Regions from separate parts of the Serratia sp. Res13-Sevr-LER1-36-b genome, predicted to be linked through region 3. Evidence: predicted binding sites of a transcription regulator. Region 3 holds the regulator's gene; each other region holds the start of a gene.
The links. Region 3 encodes PurR, which represses purine synthesis genes. Its sites were predicted from a motif close to CANGCAAACGTTTGCNTG; they were not measured.
Positions count from the first base shown of each region.

Region 1 (7,553 bases), on a different contig from region 3:
AGCTTAACAAGCCACGTAGCTATTTTTTCAATGGAGGTGTCAGAACAGACAAGATGGAGGATTTCCTCCACAACATCGCGCCAGTTCCCACAAAAGTGGCTGGGGCGATGCGGAGGATTAAGTGGCGAACCGAGGCTAACGTTTGGTAAACGCGATGACAAACAGCTCATCCAGCCCTGGGTAGATATCCTGGATCACCTGCTTGAGTTCGCTGAGCGTCATATTCTCCTGCTGCGCATGTTCATGCGTTAGCTCATCCAGGCGCACCGGCGTTACCGACTTTACCTCGATATAACAGAAAAATACGCCGTCTTCATTGCGGCTGACACGCAGCACCTCATTCGGCTGGAAGTGAGCCTCGCTGGCATCCCGAATGGTGATGGTTTTGCGCCCAGCCAGAATATCTTGCTCAAAACGGCTGAAGAAGGTTATCTCACGGGACATGCTGGATCCTTGGTTATGGTCATGTTGCTGTAACACTGCTTAGGCGGCCTGCTGCTCTTCTGACGCAGCGCCTTCTTCCGGGGCGGCGGCAGGTTTCTCACCTTTGGTTTTAGCGGGCTTTTTGGCGGCTTCTTGCGGGGCACCACCACGCAGGATCTGCGCCAGCACATCTTTGTGTTCCGCCAGGAAGAAGCTCAACCCTTCACGCTGTTCTTCTTCCAGCGTGACTGGCGCTTGCTGCAACCATTCACCGAGGCTATCGGCCAGATCCAACATTTTGTCGTAGGCATCGGCTTCTTTCTTATTTGCGAAAGTCATTTTTTCCTCACCGTTTCTCACTACTACATATTTCACTTCAACAGCCATGAGCATCTTCCTCAAAGGTTATGATACTGTGTTTTTATACAGTATAGAGTGATTTCGGGCAGGGCTGCAAGCGCCCTGCCGTTTATTATTTCAACAGCCGCACTTTGCAGCTCTTGCCTTTGATCTTACCTTGCTGAAGCTGTTGCAGTGCCTTACGGGCGCTGGCCTTACGGATAGCCACATAGGCATGCACCGGGAACATGTCGATCTTGCCGACTTCTGCCGCCGTTAGCCCGGCGTCACCGGTCAACGCCCCCAGAATATCGCCAGGGCGAATTTTAGCCTTGCGGCCGCCGTCAATGCACAGGGTGACCATTTCCGCTTCCAGCGGCGTGTTAGGCGCCCCGCTCAGCTCAGACACGGGTGACCATTTTGCGCGCATGGACAGATACTCTTCGAGAGCATGAACACGCACCATTTCCTGCGGCGTACACAGGCTGATCGCCAACCCACTCAGGCCGGCGCGACCAGTACGGCCAATGCGGTGGACGTGAACCTCAGGGTCAAACGACAGTTCGTAGTTGACCACCAACTCCAATTCTTTGATATCCAGACCACGCGCGGCCACATCGGTCGCTACCAGTACACGGCAGCTGCGGTTGGCAAAGCGAACCAGCACCTGGTCACGATCGCGTTGTTCAAGATCGCCATGCAGCGCCATGCAACTGATACCACGAGCTTCCAGCGCTTCATACACGCTCTGGCAATCACGCTTGGTGTTACAGAACACCACGCAGGACGCTGGCTGATAATGGCGGATGGCGCTCACCAGCACCGCAGGACGTTGATCGCGAGTGGTTTCATAGAAACGTTGTTCGATAGAGGCTTGCTCATCGCCATCTTCGACCTCCACATTCAGTGGCTGGCGTTGTACACGGGCGCTAATACGCTCAATGCCCGCCGGATAGGTGGCAGAAAACAGCAGGGTCTGGCGCTGTGGCGGCGTGTAGCTGATCACATCATCGATATCATCGGCAAAGCCCATATCCAACATGCGGTCGGCCTCATCCAGCACCAGCACGGTCATCTCGTCCAGCACCAGGGTTTTCTTGCGCAGATGCTCCTGCACACGGCCCGGTGTACCCACCACAATGTGCGGCGCATGCACCAGGGAGTCGAGTTGTGGCCCCACCGGCTGGCCACCACACAGGGTCAGTATCTTGATGTTCTGGGTAAAGCGGGCCAGGCGACGCAGCTCTTTGCTCACCTGGTCGGCCAGCTCACGCGTCGGGCACAGAATAAGCGCCTGGGTTGCCACTTTGGCAACGTTGATTTTATCCAGCAGGCCGATGCCAAATGCCGCCGTCTTACCGCTACCGGTTTTCGCTTTGGCACGTACGTCCTGCCCGTTCAGGATGGCAGGCAGTGCTGCGGCCTGTACCGGCGTCATTTCGGCATACCCCAGTTCGTTGAGGTTGGCCAACTGTTCAGCTGGCAGCGGCAGGGAAGAAAAAGAAACTGTGCTCACGGCAATAACTCTTATATAGCAAGTGGAAAGGCGGCGCTGCGCTTGGCTGGCACCGGATCAGGCGCAGATGATAACAGAGTTGGTGGGGTTTCCGGATTTCAGCGTTAAAAAAAGCAGTTAATATGCACCGCTGGTCGTACGCAATCGTTTTCGTATATACTGCGCGCTCAGTGTCAGACCCGTGAATTCATTCAGATCCAGGTATCAGACTATGTTAACTATTGGAACCGCCCTGCGTCCTGCCGCCACCCGCGTTATGCTACTCGGCTCAGGCGAGCTGGGCAAAGAAGTGGCCATCGAATGCCAGCGTTTAGGCTTGGAAGTGATTGCCGTCGACCGTTACGCCGATGCCCCAGCCATGCATGTGGCACACCGTAGCCACGTCATCAATATGCTGGATGGTTCGGCGCTCAAAGCGTTGATCGAACAGGAACGCCCCGATTTTATCGTGCCGGAAATAGAGGCTATCGCCACCAGCATGCTGGTTGAGTTGGAGCAACAGGGCCATCACGTCGTCCCCTGTGCCGAAGCCACACGTCTGACCATGAACCGTGAAGGTATTCGCCGTCTGGCCGCTGAAACGCTGGAACTGCCCACCTCCAGCTACCGCTTTGCCGATAACGAGCAAAACTTCCGCCAAGCGGTGGCCGAAATCGGTTACCCGTGCATCGTCAAGCCAGTGATGAGCTCATCCGGCAAAGGGCAAAGCCTGATCCGTGAAGAGCAGCAACTGGGTGCCGCCTGGGATTACGCACAGCTTGGTGGCCGCGCTGGCGGAGGCCGGGTCATTGTTGAAGGACTGGTCAAGTTTGATTTCGAGATCACCCTGCTGACCATCAACGCCGTCGATGGCGTACATTTCTGTGAGCCGATCGGCCACCGTCAGGAAGATGGGGATTACCGCGAGTCCTGGCAACCGCAGCGGATGTCAGAGCTGGCATTAAGCCGTGCTCAGGCGATCGCCGCAAAGGTGGTTAACGCACTGGGTGGATTTGGCCTGTTCGGCGTTGAGCTGTTCGTCTGCGGTGATGAGGTGATTTTCAGCGAGGTCTCCCCACGCCCGCACGACACTGGCATGGTCACGCTGATTTCGCAGGATCTGTCCGAGTTTGCGCTGCACGTACGCGCTTTCATTGGGCTGCCGATTAACGCGATACGCCAGTTCGGGCCGGCCGCTTCTGCGGTGATCCTGCCAGAACTAAGCAGCGACAATGTGCGTTTCAGTGGGTTGGAGACGGCACTAAGTGGTTATAATCAGGTGCGGCTATTCGGTAAACCGAACATCGAGGGCAAACGCCGGATGGGCGTTGCACTGGCCGTTGCACCAGAAGTAGAGCAAGCGGTAGAGCTGGCTAAGCAGGCCGCTGCTGCGGTGACGGTGCAAGGGTAAAGCGGTTGGGGGTTCGGGATACCGACCCCCGCTAACGTCAGTAGTTTTCGTCGTCTTCGCTATCTTCGTCCAGATATTCGGTCGGTTCTTCCTGCTGATGTTCTTGTTCTTCTTCATCGTCGAACATCACGCTAACCTGATCGCCCTGATGTTTTTCACGGATTTCCTGTGCCACCGTCGCGATGGCCTCTCCGCTGCTCATGCCCTGCCCCATCAGCAAATGGATACGTTCAGCAGCTTCCTGCTGTTCTTGGTGACTCAGTGACGGCATACCTGCAAGCATGTATTTCTCCCCGGTAAAATAGGCGTGAATTATACGCGCTAACGGCGCAGATCCCTACACCTGTTATTCGCTGGCCCGCAAGGGAGTCACGTTATCAATGCGCCACTGTTTTAAGCGATGCAGCCACAACATCACATGCCATGTCTGCTTGATCCCCCGCATATTGTCGATCATCATCCGCTGAATGCCGCGCCGGTAGAAATCTTCAGCGATCTGTTGTTGCGCCTGCAGTTCGGGCTCACGGCGAATACTATGGCAAATCCCCAGTGCCTCACGCGCGATCTGCCAATGGAAGGCCGCACAAATCGAGATCTTGCTGCTGTAACGCTGATTCAGTGCCACCAGCATCTCGACGATTTTCATATAGTGGCGTTGATACTCGACGTTCGCCTTCCCGGTACGGCGACGGTTGCTGATCGAGCGGTCGTGTACCCGTTGGCGATATAGCGGTTTGCTCAGGTATTTAACTCGTTGAGCATTGAACATCACCTCGGTGGTCCATGGGATATCCTGGTGGTGTAAACCAGGTTCGAAATAGAGTTGGTGCTGCTTGATAAAATCCAGGCGATACACGGCTAACCACACCACATGAATAAAGCGTCTTGATTTCAACGCATTTTCCAACCACTGTGCACCAGAAATAACCGCCGTATCTTTCAGGCGCGTAGCAGGAATAATGGGTTGCAAATCACCATTGCTTGCAAAATAGCGTTCGCCGTTACATTGCATCACGTCTAATTGATGTTCTTCGGCTAATGTAAGCAGCGTTGAATACATTTTCGGATCCAATAAATCATCGGCATCGGGGAAGGCGACATATTTGCCTCGGGCCACGGCGAGCCCGGCATTGCGAGCATTGGAGACCCCTGAATTGGGCTGATCGATGACTTTGATATGTGGATGCTGCGCGGCGTAGCGGTGCGCGATCTCTCCTGAGCCGTCGGTGGAGCCATCGTTAACGATGATCACCTCCAACTGCTGCTCATGTTGCGCCAGCAATGAATTCAAGAAAGGAATAAATAGCTCCCCAACATTATGCAAAGGAACAATAACGCTTAATTTTAATGACATTGCTGCCCTCACCTGCGGGGTAATTAGAATAATTATCGGGTAAAAGAAGATACCTTTATTATTATTTTACTTATTAAAATATTCACCGAGGAAATTTCTTTCAGCGAATATATAATGGCATTTTACATTTTATATTATGGCAGACGTGGCAAAAAATGCTCCATTTACGCTTGGTTTACTTTTCATCCGGCTAATCTGTAAGCAGCACCCTATGGCGTAATGTGGCAGAATGGCTGCCAACACCGCTGTTTACGTGAATCAGGTTGATTGAACCCTATGAATGTCACCGCCCCAAACCTCAAATCGTTACCCTATACGCGCGAAGCCGTATTAACGCTGTTCGCTCCATTGGCACAACGGCCTTGGGCTATGCTGCTGCATTCAGGCTTTGCCGAGCACCCGCATAACCGGTTTGACATTCTGGTGGCAGAACCGCGCACCACGCTGACTACTTGCGGTGCCAGCACCGAGATCCAGCAGGGAGGGACTCGCAGTAACTCGCCTGAAGATCCCTTTGTGCTGTTACAGCAACAGCTAGACGCTCTCAACCTGCATCCGCCGCTGAACGGCGAACTTCCCTTTCAAGGGGGAGCGCTAGGGCTTTTTGGCTATGATTTGGGACGACGTATCGAAGCGTTGCCGCAGTTGGCACAGGCCGATATCAAGCTGCCGGATATGGCGGTGGGCATTTATGACTGGGCACTGATCGCCGATCATCATCAGCAAAAACTGACCCTGCTCAGCTATGGGGATGTAGAACAGCGCTGGCAATGGCTTAACCAACAGCGGGTTGTGCCACAGCCCCCCTTCGCCCTGACCGGCAACTGGCAGGCCAACATGACGCGCCAGCAATATGGCGAGAAATTCCGGCGTATCCAGAGCTATCTGCGCAGTGGCGATTGCTATCAGATCAATTTGGCTCAGCGTTTTTCCGCCCCTTATCAAGGGGACGAATGGCAGGCATTCCAGCAGTTAAACGCCAGCAACCGTGCGCCGTTCTCTGCGTTCCTGCGCCTGCCCGCCAACGCGGTGTTGAGTGTTTCACCAGAACGTTTCCTGTGGTTGGCCGATCGGCAGATCCAGACCAGGCCCATCAAAGGTACGCTACCCCGCCTTGTTGATGCCGCGCTGGATGCAGAACAGGCGCAAAAGTTGGCCAATTCACCCAAGGACCGGGCCGAAAATCTGATGATTGTCGATCTGCTGCGTAATGACATTGGCCGTGTGGCAGAGCCTGGCAGCGTCAAAGTGCCGGAACTGTTCGTGGTTGAGCCATTCCCGGCGGTACATCATCTGGTCAGTACCATTACTGCCACCCTGCCCGCTAACCGCTCGGCTAGCGAGCTGTTGCGCGCCTGTTTTCCCGGCGGTTCGATTACCGGCGCGCCCAAAGTGCGGGCAATGGAAATCATCGAGGAACTGGAGCCGCAGCGCCGTAATGCCTATTGCGGTAGCATTGGCTATCTCAGCGTTTGCGGTACCATGGACACCAATATCACCATCCGCACCCTGATTGCCGAAAACGGGCGCATCAACTGTTCTGCCGGTGGTGGCATCGTTGCCGATAGTCAGGAACAGGCGGAGTATCAGGAAACCTTTGATAAAGTAGGCCGTATTTTGCCACAGCTGGGGGAGTTTACCGTTTCGTGAGCCATCAGGACTATCCGGCCTCATTGGCCGATTTTATCAGCCGCTTTCAGCTGCAACAGCCGCAGGCGATGCAGATCTCTCACAATTCGCGCCCAGCCGCCGTGCTGATCCCGATCGTTTGTCGGCCAGAACCGACCCTGCTGCTCACTCGCCGCGCCGATTCATTGCGTAAACATGCGGGTCAAGTGGCCTTCCCCGGCGGTAAAACCGATGCTGAAGACGGTTCTCCCATCATTACCGCACTGCGTGAAGCGCAGGAAGAAGTAGCGATCCCACCGCAGCGGGTGCATATCCTCGGTCAGTTGGCCCCGCTCGACAGCAGCACCGGTTTTCAGGTGACGCCGGTAGTGGGCCTGATCCCGGCAGATGTGGCGTTTCATGCCAACGAAGATGAGGTCGCCGAGGTGTTCGAAATCCCGCTGCACGAAGCACTGCGGCTCTCACGCTATTATCCGCTGGACATCCATCGTGGTGGTCACGCACATCGAGTCTATCTTTCCTGGTATCAGAGCCAGTTCGTTTGGGGCCTGACGGCCGCGATTATTCGCCGCCTGGCGCAGCAAGTCAGCATTTGAATTGGCATTTTTTGCGACACACATCACGTTAAAGCCGGGATTACCTGTCGTTTTGAGTATAAAGCGATCGCTATCACTCCAGCAGCCTGTTTTATCAACTACCGTTACCGCTATCGATGTTTTAAAAAAACTGTAAACTCTCTCTTCAACCTTACGAAATACCTGTAAAATAGCCACGACCGGAATAAACCACTAATATTATAAGGATTACCCCGGTCGCGTTTTAAGGCGTTAACAGCAATACCAAGGATTACTTTATTTCATGCGAAAAGGGCCGCAAAACCCGTACGGCCCTTTTACACTATC
Region 1 is NZ_JADACK010000017.1:18,916-26,468, reverse strand. Features, by position in the region: gene yqfB (N(4)-acetylcytidine aminohydrolase) at 136-444, opposite strand; gene IMQ33_RS10085 (YebG family protein) at 484-810, opposite strand; gene dbpA (ATP-dependent RNA helicase DbpA) at 896-2,278, opposite strand; gene purT (formate-dependent phosphoribosylglycinamide formyltransferase) at 2,490-3,668, shown strand; gene IMQ33_RS10070 (YoaH family protein) at 3,706-3,951, opposite strand; gene IMQ33_RS10065 (glycosyltransferase) at 4,015-5,022, opposite strand; gene pabB (aminodeoxychorismate synthase component 1) at 5,299-6,672, shown strand; gene IMQ33_RS10055 (CoA pyrophosphatase) at 6,669-7,247, shown strand.
Region 1: the regulator PurR is predicted to act here: its motif matches at 2,416-2,433, upstream of purT (formate-dependent phosphoribosylglycinamide formyltransferase).

Region 2 (7,553 bases), on a different contig from region 3:
CGCCACGCTGCGAGAGTTCGGCACAGGCCGCATGCAGCAAATGGCTGCGTCCCCCGCCTTCGCGTGACCAGAAATAGATGTAGCTACCATGCTCCTGACGGACTGCGGATTGGATCGCGGCTAACAAGGATGGGTTCTCACCCGGATAAAAACTGGCAAAAGTTTCATCATCGGGTAGATAAAGTGGCAGTGAAAGCTGTGCCGGCGTATTCAGAAAAGCACCTCAACCAAAACTGGCAGGAAAACGCGAAGAGTCTACCACAGAAAGCAACCGCTGTTGAACCCGCCATGAGAACAACGCAATTTAGTTGCCAAATTTGTCTTATACGGCAAAGCTGTTCTAAGATAAATCGCACAAATTGAAGATGACCGAAAGGAGTTAGACCGTGAAAGCGTGGAATAAAGTGCTATTGGCCTCAATGGTAGGTTTACTGCTGGTGGGCTGCGATGATGCCAAGGTCGATTCCCATCTGGATAAGGCCAAAGACAGTGCCGAACAAATGAAAGATGCGGCGGAAAAGAAAGCGGATCAACTGACCGACGATGCCAAGGCTAAAGCGGAAGAGATCAAACAGGCCGCGGCGGCCCAGACAGAACAGTTGAAGGACCAGGCTTCCGCCATTAAAGATGACGCCGCCAAGCAGGCAGATGCCCTCACTGATGATGCCAAGGCCAAGGCCGCCGCGATCAAACAGGATGCAGACAAACAAAGCCAGCAGTTGATCGATCAAGCCAAAAACATCAAGGCCGATGCAATTAACGGAGCGAACGATCTGGCGCAACAGGCCAAGGCAAAAACCGAGCAGCTCAAGAACAGCATGGACAATAAGGCTCAACAAGCCGACGGTAAACCCGAACAACCGGCCCAGCCCGCCAATCAATAAACAGAGTTGCTCTGTATGGGCGCAGCATTTACTGCGCCCGCTTGGCTACCCGCCTAAGTTGTCTATCAGCGTGATGATGGATAATTTAAAGTCTTTTGGGACACGCCGACTTAGTCAGCAGAATATGCATTTGCGAAAGCAGAGCAAAACGGGGGCTTCCAGTATCAAGATCGTACTTTGCATGTAGCGCAGGGGGGAATGCTCAGGACGTACGTCGCCAGTCAGAATACTTCCGAGTAACCGACACTAAACCCGCTCGGATTTTTCATCTTATATGCCCCCCGCATTGGGCAATGAGTTTGCGGCGGATTATACTAAATCGGGATAAGACTTTACATGCGCTGGGAATAATCCTATCCTTATGGGTGGCATTCATTACTCAGAGGATTGAGATGGTTGGTTACTATTTGATAGATAAAAAGATAGTTTACAATATTGATCACGGGGAAGTTTTCAACCTTAATGAGCCAGAAGTAAAAGTAAAGCTTTCTAACCCTGCGGCTAAATGTTTACAAAAACTCATTGATGCCGAACATCAAATTGTCTCTCCAGATGAGCTTATCGATGATATTTGGGGACAGAAAGGCGTTATTGTAGGCACTAATACTCTATATCAGCACATCTATATCCTGAGAAAACACCTTTGCTCACTAGGGTTAGATAAAAATATTATTAAAACAACTCCGCGCTCCGGGTTCAATATCCCGCAAGAATTTACTATTGAGCCCTTTCAGGATGAAGTTGAATACGTAAAACAAGAAGATCATCAAGAACAACAGCAACAGGTGGAAGAACAACCGGTATTAATAATCAATGAGTTACCAAAGAAAAAAACCGGTTTTATAAAAAAACGCAGCATCTATTTTATGGCGATGGTTTTCATCCTCATTATTGGCTCATCAATTTATATTTACAACGCCAAAGAACCTTTAGAGGTCGATTACACATTAATAGGGAAGTATCAACATTGTGATATTTATGGAGAAGATGGGAAACTCACTCTCTCATATATCAAATCAAGAATTGACACTCACAACATACAGTGCAATAACGTAGAGAGCCAGTCTTTGTATTATTTTGTAAATACCGAAATAAAAAGAGAATCAATTTTCTTATGTGATAATCGCATTGATGGTAATGCTAGAAGTAATTGTAAATCATATCATTGGACTGGCTATGAAAACTAAATTCATTATTCCATTAGTAATTTTGACCAGTGCTATTTTGGCCGCTGCGTATTACTTATTTTATTTGGAAAACAAAACAGAAACTATCTCTTGCGAAACTAAACTTTATTACAAATTTTACAAACCCAACCCCGAAGTAGTCGCCAACTACAATATAATTATAAATTTAAAAGGCGACAGCGATAAAGATGATGGAAGAGGTAAGTTCTCAATAACTGCAAACTTTAATGATGGGAAGAACACTTACTTTATCAGACGTGATATCATCGTCAGCTACCAAGTTGACGATAATGGTTTGTATTTTTTTAAAACCCTCTATATCAATAAATATGCCAGAGACACCATCCCTGAAAATATCGAAAAACGCATTGTGCCAGATGTTTTTTCTAAAATAAACAGTTTGTCAGGCTACACCATACGCCCGGCAGGTAAGCAAGGGTACTTTATCTATGAAACCGATATTCCGGTTTTTTACTGTAATCGGTTATAACCAGGCAACCGTTGGCAGAAGTACTTGCCTGTTGCCCAATTATCCGTGCCTATAGCCTGCAGCAAGCAGGCTATAGTGGACCTAGAAGCACTCAAGAAACATCGCCTGGCCATGAAGCCAATATTCCCACCGTTAAGGTGAATAATATTGGCACAATCATCAGCAGGCCCGCTCTATCAGCAAGCTAATAGAGCTTTGCCGATTATTTTTGGTCCAGTCGCTCTTCTGGCACATCGATCACTTCTTCTTCCTTGCGGTATAGGCTAATCAATTTGAACAGCAGGCTTAGACCGATACCGACGATGGTCGCCAATGCCATACCTTTCAGCTCCGCTGCACCGATATGCACTTTCGCGCCGCTAACGCCGATAATCAGGATCACCGAGGTCAGGATCAGGTTCTGCGCCTTGTTGTAATCCACCTTGGACTCGATCAATACGCGGATACCCGAAGCGCCAATCACGCCATACAGCAACAGGGAAACACCGCCCATTACCGGCACCGGTACCACCTGGATCGCCGCCGCCAGCTTGCCTACGCAAGAAAGCAGAATGGCCAGAATTGCTGCTCCACCGATCACCCAGGTGCTGTAAACCTTGGTAATGGCCATGACACCGATGTTCTCACCATAGGTGGTGTTAGGCGTAGAGCCGAAGAAGCCGGAGATCACGGTGGAAATCCCGTTGGCAAACATTGAGCGGTGGAGGCCAGGATCGCGCAGCAGATCTTTTTTAACGATGTTTGCCGTGACTACCAGGTGACCAACGTGCTCAGCAATTACCACCAATGCCGCAGGCAGAATGGTGAAGATGGCAAACCACTCAAAGCGCGGCGTATAGAAGGTCGGCAAGGCAAACCAGTGTGCGTCACGGATTGGCGTCAGATCCACCACGCCCATAAAGAACGACAGCGCATAGCCTACCAACACACCAATCAGGATCGGGATAATCGCCAGGAAACCGCGGAAAAGCACCGAGCCTAATACGGTAACACCCAGCGTCACCAGTGAAATAGTGATGGTCGTGCTGTCTGCGGAGGTGCCTTCCGCCGGTAACAGCCCGGCCATGTTGGCCGCCACGCCCGCCAGCTCCAAACCGATGACGGCAACGATTGCGCCCATCGCCGCAGGCGGAAACATCACATCCAACCAGCCGGTTCCGGCCTTCTTGACGATCAGCGCGACCAGGCAGAACAGCACGCCGCACATGATAAAGCCACCCAGTGCAACCTCATACCCCAGCGGCAACAGCAGCAACACCGGTGAAATAAACGCAAAGCTGGAGCCCAGATAGGCCGGTATCTTGCCCTTACAGATAAACAGATATAGCAATGTCCCCACGCCGTTAAACAGCAGTACCGTCGCCGGGTTGATCTTGAACAGGATCGGCACCAGCACGGTGGCCCCGAACATGGCAAACAAATGCTGGAAGCTGAGTGGGATGGTCTGGAACAGCGGCGGGCGTTCACTAACGCCGATGGCGCGACGGGTCATGGGGTGTTTTTCCTCTGAGTTAATATCAGTTGTGTTGGCTTGGTGATCAATGCTCAATGGATTGTCAGGGTTGGCAATCCAAAGGGCATTAAAAAGCCGACTCTCAGGTCGGCTTATTTATTATTTGGTACCAAATATCTTATCGCCTGCATCACCCAGGCCAGGCACGATGTACCCTTTGTCATTCAGACATTGATCGATCGAAGCGGTATACAACTCAACATCTGGATGCGCTTTCTCCAGCGCGGCGATCCCTTCAGGAGCGGCGACCAGCACCAGCACCTTAATGCTGCTACAACCGGCTTTCTTCAGGAGGTCGATAGTGGCGATCATCGAACCACCGGTAGCCAGCATTGGGTCAACCACCAGCGCCATGCGCTCGTCAATGTTGGAAACCAGTTTCTGGAAATAAGGGACCGGCTCCAGGGTTTCTTCATCACGATAAACCCCAACCACGCTGATACGAGCGCTCGGTACGTGCTCCAGCACCCCTTCCATCATGCCCAGACCGGCACGCAGGATTGGCACTACGGTAATCTTTTTCCCTTTAATCTGCTCAACTTCAACCGGCCCACACCAACCTTCGATGGTAACTTTCTCTGTCACCAGATCGGCGGTCGCTTCATAGGTCAGCAAACTACCCACTTCAGAAGCCAGCTCACGAAAGCGTTTGGTGCTGATATCGTGTTCGCGCATCAGACCAAGCTTGTGCTTAACCAGCGGGTGTTTCACCTCAACGATCTTCATCATTTTTCTCCTATTAAGGTGGTTGACGGCCAAAAAAATCGCCGGATTATACCGCCTTTTGCTTCCGACGCCACTACCAATAGCCGGATCGAGATCAACAAAAGCGTGATCAACAGTATAGAAGACGAAAAGTTCGAGCGGGCTCACATGGTTCTCGCAAACGTTTGCTTGCGCTGTTAGAATTGCCGCGCCTGGTTCCGGCACCACCGCCGGAAGCACCGTTCTCAAACCGCAAACCGTCGTGGGGATCGCGCAGTGACCGACAAAACCTCTCTCAGCTATAAAGACGCAGGTGTCGATATCGATGCTGGCAACGCATTGGTAGACCGCATCAAAGGTGTAGTGAAACAGACCCGCCGCCCGGAAGTGATGGGTGGACTGGGCGGTTTTGGCGCCCTGTGCGCGTTGCCGCAAAAATACCGCGAGCCGATACTGGTTTCCGGCACCGACGGCGTGGGTACCAAGCTGCGTCTGGCGATGGATTTAAAACGCCACGACACCATCGGTATCGATCTGGTGGCGATGTGTGTTAACGATCTGGTGGTTCAGGGCGCTGAACCCTTGTTCTTCCTCGATTACTTCGCTACCGGCAAGCTGGATGTGGATACCGCCGCCAGCGTGATCACCGGGATTGCCGAAGGGTGTAAACAGTCCGGCTGTGCGTTAGTGGGTGGCGAGACCGCCGAAATGCCCGGCATGTACCACGGTGAAGACTATGACGTCGCTGGTTTCTGCGTGGGCGTGGTTGAGAAATCCGAAATCATCGACGGCAGCAAAGTACAGTCCGGCGATGCGCTGATCGCTCTGGGCGCTTCAGGCCCGCACTCCAACGGTTATTCGCTGGTGCGCAAGATCCTCGAAGTGAGCAAGACCGACCCCACCACCACTGACCTGGCAGGCAAACCGCTGGCAGATCATCTGCTCGAGCCGACCAGGATTTACGTCAAATCGGTACTGGAATTGATCGAGAAAGTGGAAGTGCACGCGATTGCTCACCTGACCGGTGGCGGCTTCTGGGAAAATATCCCACGTGTGTTGCCAGAAGGGATGCAGGCGGTGATCGACGAGTCGAGCTGGCAGTGGCCTGCCGTGTTTAGTTGGTTGCAGCAGGCAGGCAACGTGAGCCGTCATGAAATGTACCGTACCTTTAACTGCGGTGTCGGTATGGTGATTGCGCTGCCACAGGAGTCGGTAGAAAAAGCCATCGCAATATTGACCGCCGCGGGTGAAAAAGCCTGGCAGATTGGTAAACTGACCGCTTCTTCTGACGAACAACAAGTGGTCATCCAGTGATGAAAAAGATTGTGGTGTTGGTCTCCGGCCAGGGGAGTAATCTCCAAGCACTGATCGATGCCTGCCAACAGGGCCGGATTGCCGCCACTATCGTGGCGGTATTCAGCAATAACGCGCAGGCTTATGGCCTGCAGCGTGCCGAAGAGGCTGGCATTGCCGCTCAAGCGCTGGATGCCAAAGCCTTTGCCGATCGCGAAGCCTTTGACGCCGCGTTGGCGCAGGCTATCGACCAATACCAACCCGATCTGGTGGTGCTGGCCGGTTATATGCGCATTCTCAGCAACGCCTTTGTGCAGCACTATGCCGGGCGCATGCTGAATATCCACCCTTCCCTGCTGCCGAAATACCCTGGGTTGCATACCCATCGTCAGGCTATCGACAACGGCGACGCCGAACATGGCACTTCGGTGCATTTCGTCACGGAGCAGCTCGACGGTGGCCCGGTGATCCTGCAAGCCAAGGTACCGATCTTCCCCGGTGACGAGGAAGATGAGATCATTGAGCGGGTGCAGACCCAGGAACACACCATATATCCTCTGGTGGTGAGCTGGTTTATCGAAGGGCGGCTGGCAATGCGCGATAACGCCGCCTGGCTGGACGATGAACGCCTGCCAGCGCAAGGTTATGCCGCCGACTGATCCGCAATTTAACCGCAATCTAAACGGTGCCTTTCACGGCGCCGTTTTTTTTCGCCTTGAATCTGCTCCTGGGGTTATACTTTTGCCAGATTACTGATACCTAGGAGAATGTATGTCGAGTACCACCAACGTCAGGCTGCGCCCGCTGGAGCGGGAAGATCTGGCGTTTGTTCACCAGATGGATAACAACGCCAGCGTCATGCGCTACTGGTTCGAAGAACCTTATGAAGCCTTTGTCGAGCTCTCCGATCTGTACGATAAACACATTCACGATCAGAGCGAACGGCGTTTTATCATCGAGCATGAAGGGGCCAAGGTCGGGCTGGTTGAACTGGTAGAGATCGACCATATCCACCGCCGCGCCGAATTCCAGATCATCATCGATCCGGCGCATCAGGGCAAAGGCTACGCCAGCACCGCCGCCAAACTGGCGATGGACTACGGCTTCTCGGTACTTAACCTGTATAAGCTGTATTTGATCGTCGATAAAGAAAACCCGAAGGCGATCCATATTTACAGCAAGCTGGGCTTTGAGGTCGAAGGCGAATTGATTGACGAATTCTTCGTTAGCGGTGCATACCGCACCGTGCTGCGCATGTGCATCTTCCAGCCGCAGTATTTAGCGAAGTTCAAGACGGCCCAGTCTGGTGATAAGCCATTGATCAAATAACAGCCAATCGGGGAGATATTATTCTCCCCGAAAGATGCAGAATTACTTCGCGCCCAGATAATCCCATTTCCCCACTTCCACACCCTGATTACGCAGGATGTTATAGGCGGTGGTCAGGTGGAAATAAAAGTTGGGGATGGCGAAAGTCAGCA
Region 2 is NZ_JADACK010000023.1:279,454-287,006, reverse strand. Features, by position in the region: gene hda (DnaA inactivator Hda) at 1-214, opposite strand, end outside; gene IMQ33_RS18955 (E3 ubiquitin--protein ligase) at 387-884, shown strand; partial or broken gene IMQ33_RS26240 (IS200/IS605 family transposase) at 910-1,078, shown strand; gene IMQ33_RS18950 (winged helix-turn-helix domain-containing protein) at 1,277-2,071, shown strand; gene IMQ33_RS18945 (hypothetical protein) at 2,061-2,561, shown strand; gene uraA (uracil permease) at 2,764-4,053, opposite strand; gene upp (uracil phosphoribosyltransferase) at 4,174-4,800, opposite strand; gene purM (phosphoribosylformylglycinamidine cyclo-ligase) at 5,056-6,093, shown strand; gene purN (phosphoribosylglycinamide formyltransferase) at 6,093-6,731, shown strand; gene speG (spermidine N1-acetyltransferase) at 6,844-7,401, shown strand; gene IMQ33_RS18915 (DUF1993 family protein) at 7,444-7,553, opposite strand, start outside.
Region 2: the regulator PurR is predicted to act here: its motif matches at 4,954-4,971, upstream of purM (phosphoribosylformylglycinamidine cyclo-ligase).

Region 3 (7,553 bases):
TGGCTACAACATGCATCACACTGGCTATTGTAGCGGCAGGACCGGTGCCAAAAAACGCCATCTTTTGCAGGGACATTCTCTGATTGCCTCAGCAAAAGCGGCCGTCACAACGAACCGGTTAAAACATGGCCCCAGAATAACATTTTTAATCGGGACGTTTCACTATTATATTTGCGCTGCTCAATCCCGGAGAGCAATAAGCCAACCACATGATCTTTGTCGTTTTTTTAGGCACCAGGCGTTTGATTTTGCAACAATAAAAATGCCATTAACGTTTTCTCACAATATGGATTAGTATTTATGAGATCCACGCTGTTTTATAGGGTGAATTTCGGGAATACTGTGACTCATTCGATTTCTGTTTCGGAGCCAAGGTTGGTAACGTCGATATGCGGTTAATTATTACACTTTTTGTGCTGCTATTTACGCAGCTCTTCTTCAATTTGGCGCACGCTGCGCCACAGGCACGTGTTTCTGCCGAGCAGCGCAAGAGTCACGTTAATGAAGCACGGCCAGACGACCGCAAGAAAAAGAAAGCGGAGAAAGCCAATAAAAAAGTGAAGGCAGCCACCCCTCCGAAAACGCTAAAAACCAAACCAGCAACCTTAAAGACCGCCAAAAAAACCACCAGCGTTAAAACCAAAAGCCAGGTAACCAAAACGGCCAAGCTCAAAGTGACTCCGCCTAAAAAAGGCTATAAAAAAGGCTATGGTCGCCATCGTGAAGAAGGCAAAGCTACGGCAAAACTGGCAGGCCGCGAAAAACCGTTGAAACTTTCCGCCGCCCATAAAAAACGTTATCAGCACGCCAAGCAAACCGCCATGGCCAAGCTGATGGGGCAAATGGGTAAACCCTACCGCTGGGGTGGATCTTCACCTGGTACAGGATTCGACTGCAGTGGGCTGATTTATTACGCGTACAAAGACGTCGTGAAAATCAAAATGCCGCGTACCGCCAACGAAATGTACCACCTGCGTGATGCAGCGCCGATCAAACGTAATGAGCTGGAGAAAGGCGATCTGGTGTTCTTCCGCATCAACAACCGTGGCACCGCCGATCACGTTGGCGTCTATCTTGGTAACGGTAAGTTCATCCAGTCACCGCGCACCGGTGAAGAAATTCGCATCAGTCAGTTGGATAACGACTATTGGCAGAACCATTACATTGGCGCCCGCCGCGTAGTGACCCCGACCACCATTCGTTGACCTAGCACGGCTGAGCCAGCTGCTCAGCCGTGCCTTACTCCCCCAAAAATCAAAAACCGCTGCGACTTTAATCAATCAGCCACTTGGCACACTTTGGATGTTCTTTTCGCTCGGAAAGTTGTTAAGATTAATAACCATAACAAAAGTGGTGCAATTGCGTTTTTTCGCCCTCGGCCCCACGGCCCAAAGCGTCGGAGAGGCGTATTGTCTATAAAAGGAGAAAGCAATGTCGTTTGAATTACCTGCATTACCGTATGAGAAAAACGCTCTCGAACCGCACATTTCCGCAGAAACGCTGGAATACCACTATGGCAAGCACCATAACACCTATGTGGTTAACCTGAACAATCTGGTGAAAGGCAGCGAGTTCGAAGGCAAATCCCTGGTCGAGATCGTCAAGACCTCCACCGGCGGCGTGTTCAACAACGCCGCTCAGGTCTGGAACCACACCTTCTATTGGCACTGCTTATCACCGCAAGGTGGTGGCGAGCCAACGGGCGCAGTGGCAGAGGCCATCAATAAGTCATTCGGCTCCTTCGCCGCCTTTAAAGAGCAGTTCACCGATGCCGCCGTGAAAAACTTCGGCGCGGGCTGGACCTGGCTGGTGAAAAAAGCGGACGGTAGTCTGGCGATCGTCAGCACCTCGAATGCGGCAACCCCGCTGACCGGCGCAGACGTTCCGCTATTGACCGTTGACGTGTGGGAACATGCTTACTATATCGACTACCGCAATGCGCGACCAAAGTACCTGGAAAACTTCTGGGCGTTGGTGAACTGGGCGTTCGTGGCAGAAAACCTGGCTTAACGGCGGGTGGCTAGCTAATAATAAGGCGCAGCATCAAGCTGCGCCTTTGTTTTTCTGCTGCGGATCAGTTCAATGCGGCAATAAAACTGAAAGCAATAATCATTGCCAAAGCACCCACGGTGGTGAGTAATGACATCTTCAAATTGGTATCCATATACAACTCCCTCTCAGATTGGCTTTTCCAGAGCATAAGCCACACAGTTTATACGTCAAATCATTTTCCCACAGTCCGTGATTAAAATCTTGTTTTGATTTCCCCGCTGATAATTACCGATTAGCTCTTCCACTTTTCTTCAATTTGCGACAAAATCCGCAGTTCACTACTGCGTACCGATAAACTGCCCCTCCCTGTTCAAGCGATTTACGACTTCAGCACTAAAAACTCAGTTTTCGCTTATCTGGGGAAGGATCTACGTAGGCAAACGATTAACATCATACTTACATGCTGTAACATGTGGGTTTAGGAGTCATTTTTTACATGGCAACGATTAAAGATGTGGCCAAACGCGCTGGCGTTTCTACCACTACCGTATCGCACGTTATCAATAAAACGCGTTTCGTCGCCGAAGATACCAAAACGGCCGTTTGGGCCGCCATCAAAGAGCTGCACTATTCACCCAGCGCCGTAGCCCGCAGTCTCAAGGTCAATCACACCAAATCGATCGGTTTGCTCGCCACCTCGAGCGAGGCCCCCTATTTTGCCGAAGTGATCGAAGCGGTTGAAAACAGCTGTTACAGCAAAGGCTATACCCTGATCTTGTGTAACTCGCACAATAATCTGGATAAACAGCAAGCCTATCTGGCGATGTTGGCGCAAAAGCGCGTCGATGGCCTGCTGGTGATGTGCTCAGAATATCCAGATCAGCTACTGGGCATGCTGGAAGATTACCGTAATATTCCCATGGTAGTGATGGATTGGGGTACCGCGCGCGGAGACTTCACCGATACCATTATCGACAATGCCTTCGAGGGCGGTTACCTGGCAGGCCGCTACCTGATCGAACGTGGCCACCGGGACATCGGTGCCATTCCTGGTCAACTGGCGCGTAATACCGGTGGAGGTCGCCACCAGGGCTTTCTGAAGGCCATGAAGGAAGCCAACATCGAAGTGCGCGAAGAATGGGTCGTGCAGGGGGATTTCGAGCCTGAATCTGGCTACAAAGCCATGCATCAGATCCTGTCGCAAAAGCATCGCCCAACCGCCGTTTTCTGTGGCGGCGATATTATGGCCATGGGGGCGATTTGCGCCGCCGATGAGCTGGGGTTGCGTGTACCGCAGGATATCTCGGTTATTGGTTACGACAACGTGCGTAATGCCCGCTACTTCACTCCCGCTCTGACCACCATTCACCAGCCTAAAGAGCGCCTGGGCGAGATGGCCTTTACCATGCTGTTAGATCGCATCATCAGCAAGCGTGAAGAGTCGCAGGTGATTGAAGTGCATCCAAAACTTATTGAGCGTCGCTCCGTGGCAGATGGTCCTTTTGTCGATTACCGCCGCTAAGTCCTATTTCTTAACCCATATTTCTCCGTAGGGGCGCCGCAATATGCCGCGCCCGATTAATCACCCGGCCCCTCTTCACTGAGCCATTCCTGATTCAGCGTTTCGCTGTCGCCAAGATAGTCCAACAGCCAGGCCATGGCCGGAGACTGGGCGTTTTGCTGCCAGGTCAGGCAGCAGGCGCTGGGCGGGAAAGGCTCATGCAGTGGTAACACCACCAGTTCGCCACTTTGTACCAACGGCAATACTCGATGCGCGGGCACCATGCCCACACACAGCCCGGCACGCAAACAATCTACCGCCGAAACCCAGTCCGGCACGGTCAGCCGCCGCTGGTTGTCCAGCGACCAGGTCACCCGCTTGGGTAAATTGCGCGAAGTATCCTCCAACAGCAACGAGGGATAAGGCCGTAGTTGATCGTCGCGCAGCTTTCCTTGCAAGGCGGCGAGCGGATGTTTAGCATGTACTACGCAGAGCCAATTCATAAAACCCATATCGCGAAAGGCAAAACCGCCGCCGACCGGCACCGCCCGCGTTGCACCAATGGCCATCTCAGCGCGACCATCGACCAGTGCATCCCACACGCCGTTGAATACTTCAGGCTGCACTATCAGTTCTACGTCGGGGAAATGGCGATAAAAATCCAGCACCAGTTGGCGGCTGCGCTGAGGTTTGACGATCAGATCGACCGCAATCCGCAATTGCCCGCGCCAACCGTTGGCCACCTGCTGACACTGTCGTCGGGTATCGAGCATTTTTTTGATAACAACCCGTGCTTCTTTAACAAACAGCGCCCCCGCTGGCGTGAGTTCCACATCGCGGTGACGGCGTTCAAACAGCGGCACCGCCAGCCATTGCTCCAGTTGGCGCACCGTATAGCTCACCGCCGAGGGAACGCGATGCAATTCCTGCGCCGCTGCGCTGAAACTACCGGTTCGCGCCACCGCATCTACCACATCGAGTGAATATTCAGACCACATAACTTTGCCTTCAAATTTTTTAACAGCACCTTGCAAATATTACCGTTTCACAAGCAGAGATCCAGCCGTATACACTTGCCGGCGCTTCAAAACCTGCGACAACATAATTTTAACGAGAAATAGCAATGCGAAATTTTGGATTTATGTTCTACCTGGCCGGCCTAAGTATGTTGGGCTATCTGGCTACCGATATGTACCTGCCCGCCTTTGGGGCCATGCAGCAGGATCTGCAAATCTCCGCTGGGGCGATCAGCGCCAGCCTGAGTATCTTCCTGGCAGGCTTTGCCTTCGCCCAGTTGCTGTGGGGGCCGCTGTCTGACCGCATTGGCCGTAAGCCCGTGTTATTGATTGGCCTGGCACTGTTCGCCGTCGGCTGTCTAGGTATGCTGTGGGTCGAAAACGTGGCACAACTGTGGTCACTGCGCTTTATCCAAGCCATTGGCGTGTGTTCCGCCGCCGTCACCTGGCAGGCGATCGTGGTTGATCGTTACCGCGATGGCAAAGCCAACCGCGTTTTCGCCTCCATTATGCCGCTGGTCGCACTCTCTCCGGCGCTGGCCCCGCTGCTAGGCGCCTGGTTGCTCAACCATATGGGATGGCGGGCCATCTTCGCCGTGCTGTTGGGGATTACCGCCCTGCTGCTGATCCCCACCTTACTGCTGAAAGACCGTAGCAGACTGGTACCTTCCGCCGATAAAAAGCCCAGCCTTGGCTTTATGCAGATCTTGAAATCCCCGGTCTTCAGCGGCAACGTGATGGTTTTTGCCGCCTGTTCTGCCGGCTTCTTCGCCTGGCTGACGGGCTCACCCTTTATCCTCGGCGATATGGGGTATAGCCCTAACGATATTGGCCTAAGCTATGTGCCACAAACGCTGGCTTTCTTATTGGGGGGTTACAGCTGCCGTAGCGCCTTAAATCGCATTTCTGGCAAAACCTTGTTGCCATGGCTGCTGGTAGCTTATGGCATCAGCATGGTAGCACTGTATCTGATTGCCACCCTGAGCGAACCGACGTTGACCACACTGTTGATCCCGTTCTGCTTTATGGCATTAGTTAACGGTGCCAGCTATCCTATTTTAGTGGCCAATGCGTTGATGCCCTTCCCCAACAACAGCGGCAAAGCCGCTGCGCTGCAAAACACGCTACAGCTGGGATTATGTTTTATCGCCAGCCTGTTGGTTTCGGCATTTATCGCCCAACCGCTGTTAGCCACGGTTACCGTAATGGTTGCTACCGTATTTTTAGCAGCCTTGGGCTATCTGATGCAGCGTGGGAAAGGAACGGATGAAACGCAGGTAACACGGCAGGAGCGTGTCGACTCCGTGTCATAATTATCTCTGTAAATAGTCACTTAATGAAAATTCTTGCCGAGCGCGATTTGCAGTTGAGTCTACGCCTCGGCAAGCCTATACTCAAAAACGACCTTTTAGAATAACAGTTATACTAAGCTCTTATTGCAGCAACTGCTGCGTACGTGGATGGCATCACACTTTATTTAAGGTTGCATTTACCCGCGTCCTTTGACGCAGGGAGTCTCTTAAATTTCCTCTGTTCAAGTCGAATTTCAGACACCACGGTGAATTTTTACCGTAGGTATACGTATGTCCCTGTAGAAATTGGCTACATTAAATTCTGCAGGATCATAAGTCAGAAGAAGGTGATGGAGAAGCTATGAGTTCATCGTGTATAGAAGATCTGAGCATCCAGGATAACCATTGGTATCGTATCGCTCATGAAATGCTTAGCATGGCCGGTATTGAAATCAATGGTTCACGCCCTTTCGATATTCAGATCAATAATCCCAATTTCTTTAAACGCGTACTGCAAGACGGCTCTCTGGGGCTGGGCGAAAGCTATATGGACGGTTGGTGGGAGTGCGAACGGCTGGACATATTTTTTCAGCGGGTTGTCGCAGCTGGCCTGGAAAAGAAACTGCCCCACCACCTGAAGGATATCTTGCGTATTGCCGCCGCCCGCCTGACCAATCTGCAATCCCAAAAACGCGCCTGGATCGTTGGCAAGGAGCATTACGACCTGGGTAACGATTTGTTTACCCAGATGCTGGATCCCTATATGCAATATTCCTGCGGCTATTGGCAACAGGCCACGACGTTGGAAGAAGCGCAAGAGGCCAAGCTACGGCTAATTTGCGAAAAACTGCACCTGCGGCCTGGTATGCGGGTATTGGATATCGGCTGTGGCTGGGGCGGCCTGTCTACGTATGCGGCCAAGCACTACGGCGTTTCCATGGTGGGGGTCACCATCTCCGCAGAACAGCAGAAAATGGCGCAAGAGCGCTGTGCCGGTCTGGACGTGGAAATTCTACTGCAGGACTACCGCGATCTCCACCAGCAGTTTGACCGCATCGTCTCAGTCGGCATGTTCGAACACGTTGGGCCGAAGAACTACCGAACCTATTTCGAGGTAGTGGAACGTAATTTAAAACCCGATGGCATTTTCCTGTTGCATACCATTGGTTCCAACGAGACCGATATGAACGTTGATCCGTGGATCAATAAATATATCTTCCCCAACGGCTGTCTGCCGTCGGTGAAACATATTGCCCAGGCCAGCGAAGGCCGTTTCGTCATGGAAGATTGGCATAATATCGGCGCAGATTACGATCGCACCCTGATGGCCTGGTATGAACGTTTCAAACAGAGCTGGCCACTGCTGGCATCGCGCTATTCCGAACGTTTTGAAAGGATGTTCAGTTATTACCTTAATGCCTGCGCAGGAGCGTTCCGCGCTCGCGATATTCAACTTTGGCAGGTAGTATTCAGCCCTAAAGGTGTCGAAGGCGGTCTGCGAGTTCCCCGCTAAAATCCTTTACCCCAACCCACAGGGTTGGGGTAAAGGGTTATTAACCGCAATAAACGCGAATGATTTTGTCTTCACTGTCACCCAGGAAGTTCAAGCGCTTTAGATTGAAGTCCATGGTTACCATAGAGTTATAAGGAATAGTCCGTACCTGCTGGGGAATATTAACCCCGTCCAACGCAGACAACGGTTTACCCACATAATTCTGATACTGCGATGCACCGCAGGTATCATCTTCAGCC
Region 3 is NZ_JADACK010000005.1:722,693-730,245, reverse strand. Features, by position in the region: gene IMQ33_RS04435 (C40 family peptidase) at 390-1,205, shown strand; gene sodB (superoxide dismutase [Fe]) at 1,432-2,010, shown strand; gene IMQ33_RS04425 (YnhF family membrane protein) at 2,075-2,164, opposite strand; gene purR (HTH-type transcriptional repressor PurR) at 2,489-3,514, shown strand; gene punR (DNA-binding transcriptional activator PunR) at 3,571-4,491, opposite strand; gene punC (purine nucleoside transporter PunC) at 4,617-5,822, shown strand; gene cfa (cyclopropane fatty acyl phospholipid synthase) at 6,163-7,314, shown strand; gene IMQ33_RS04400 (I78 family peptidase inhibitor) at 7,355-7,553, opposite strand, start outside.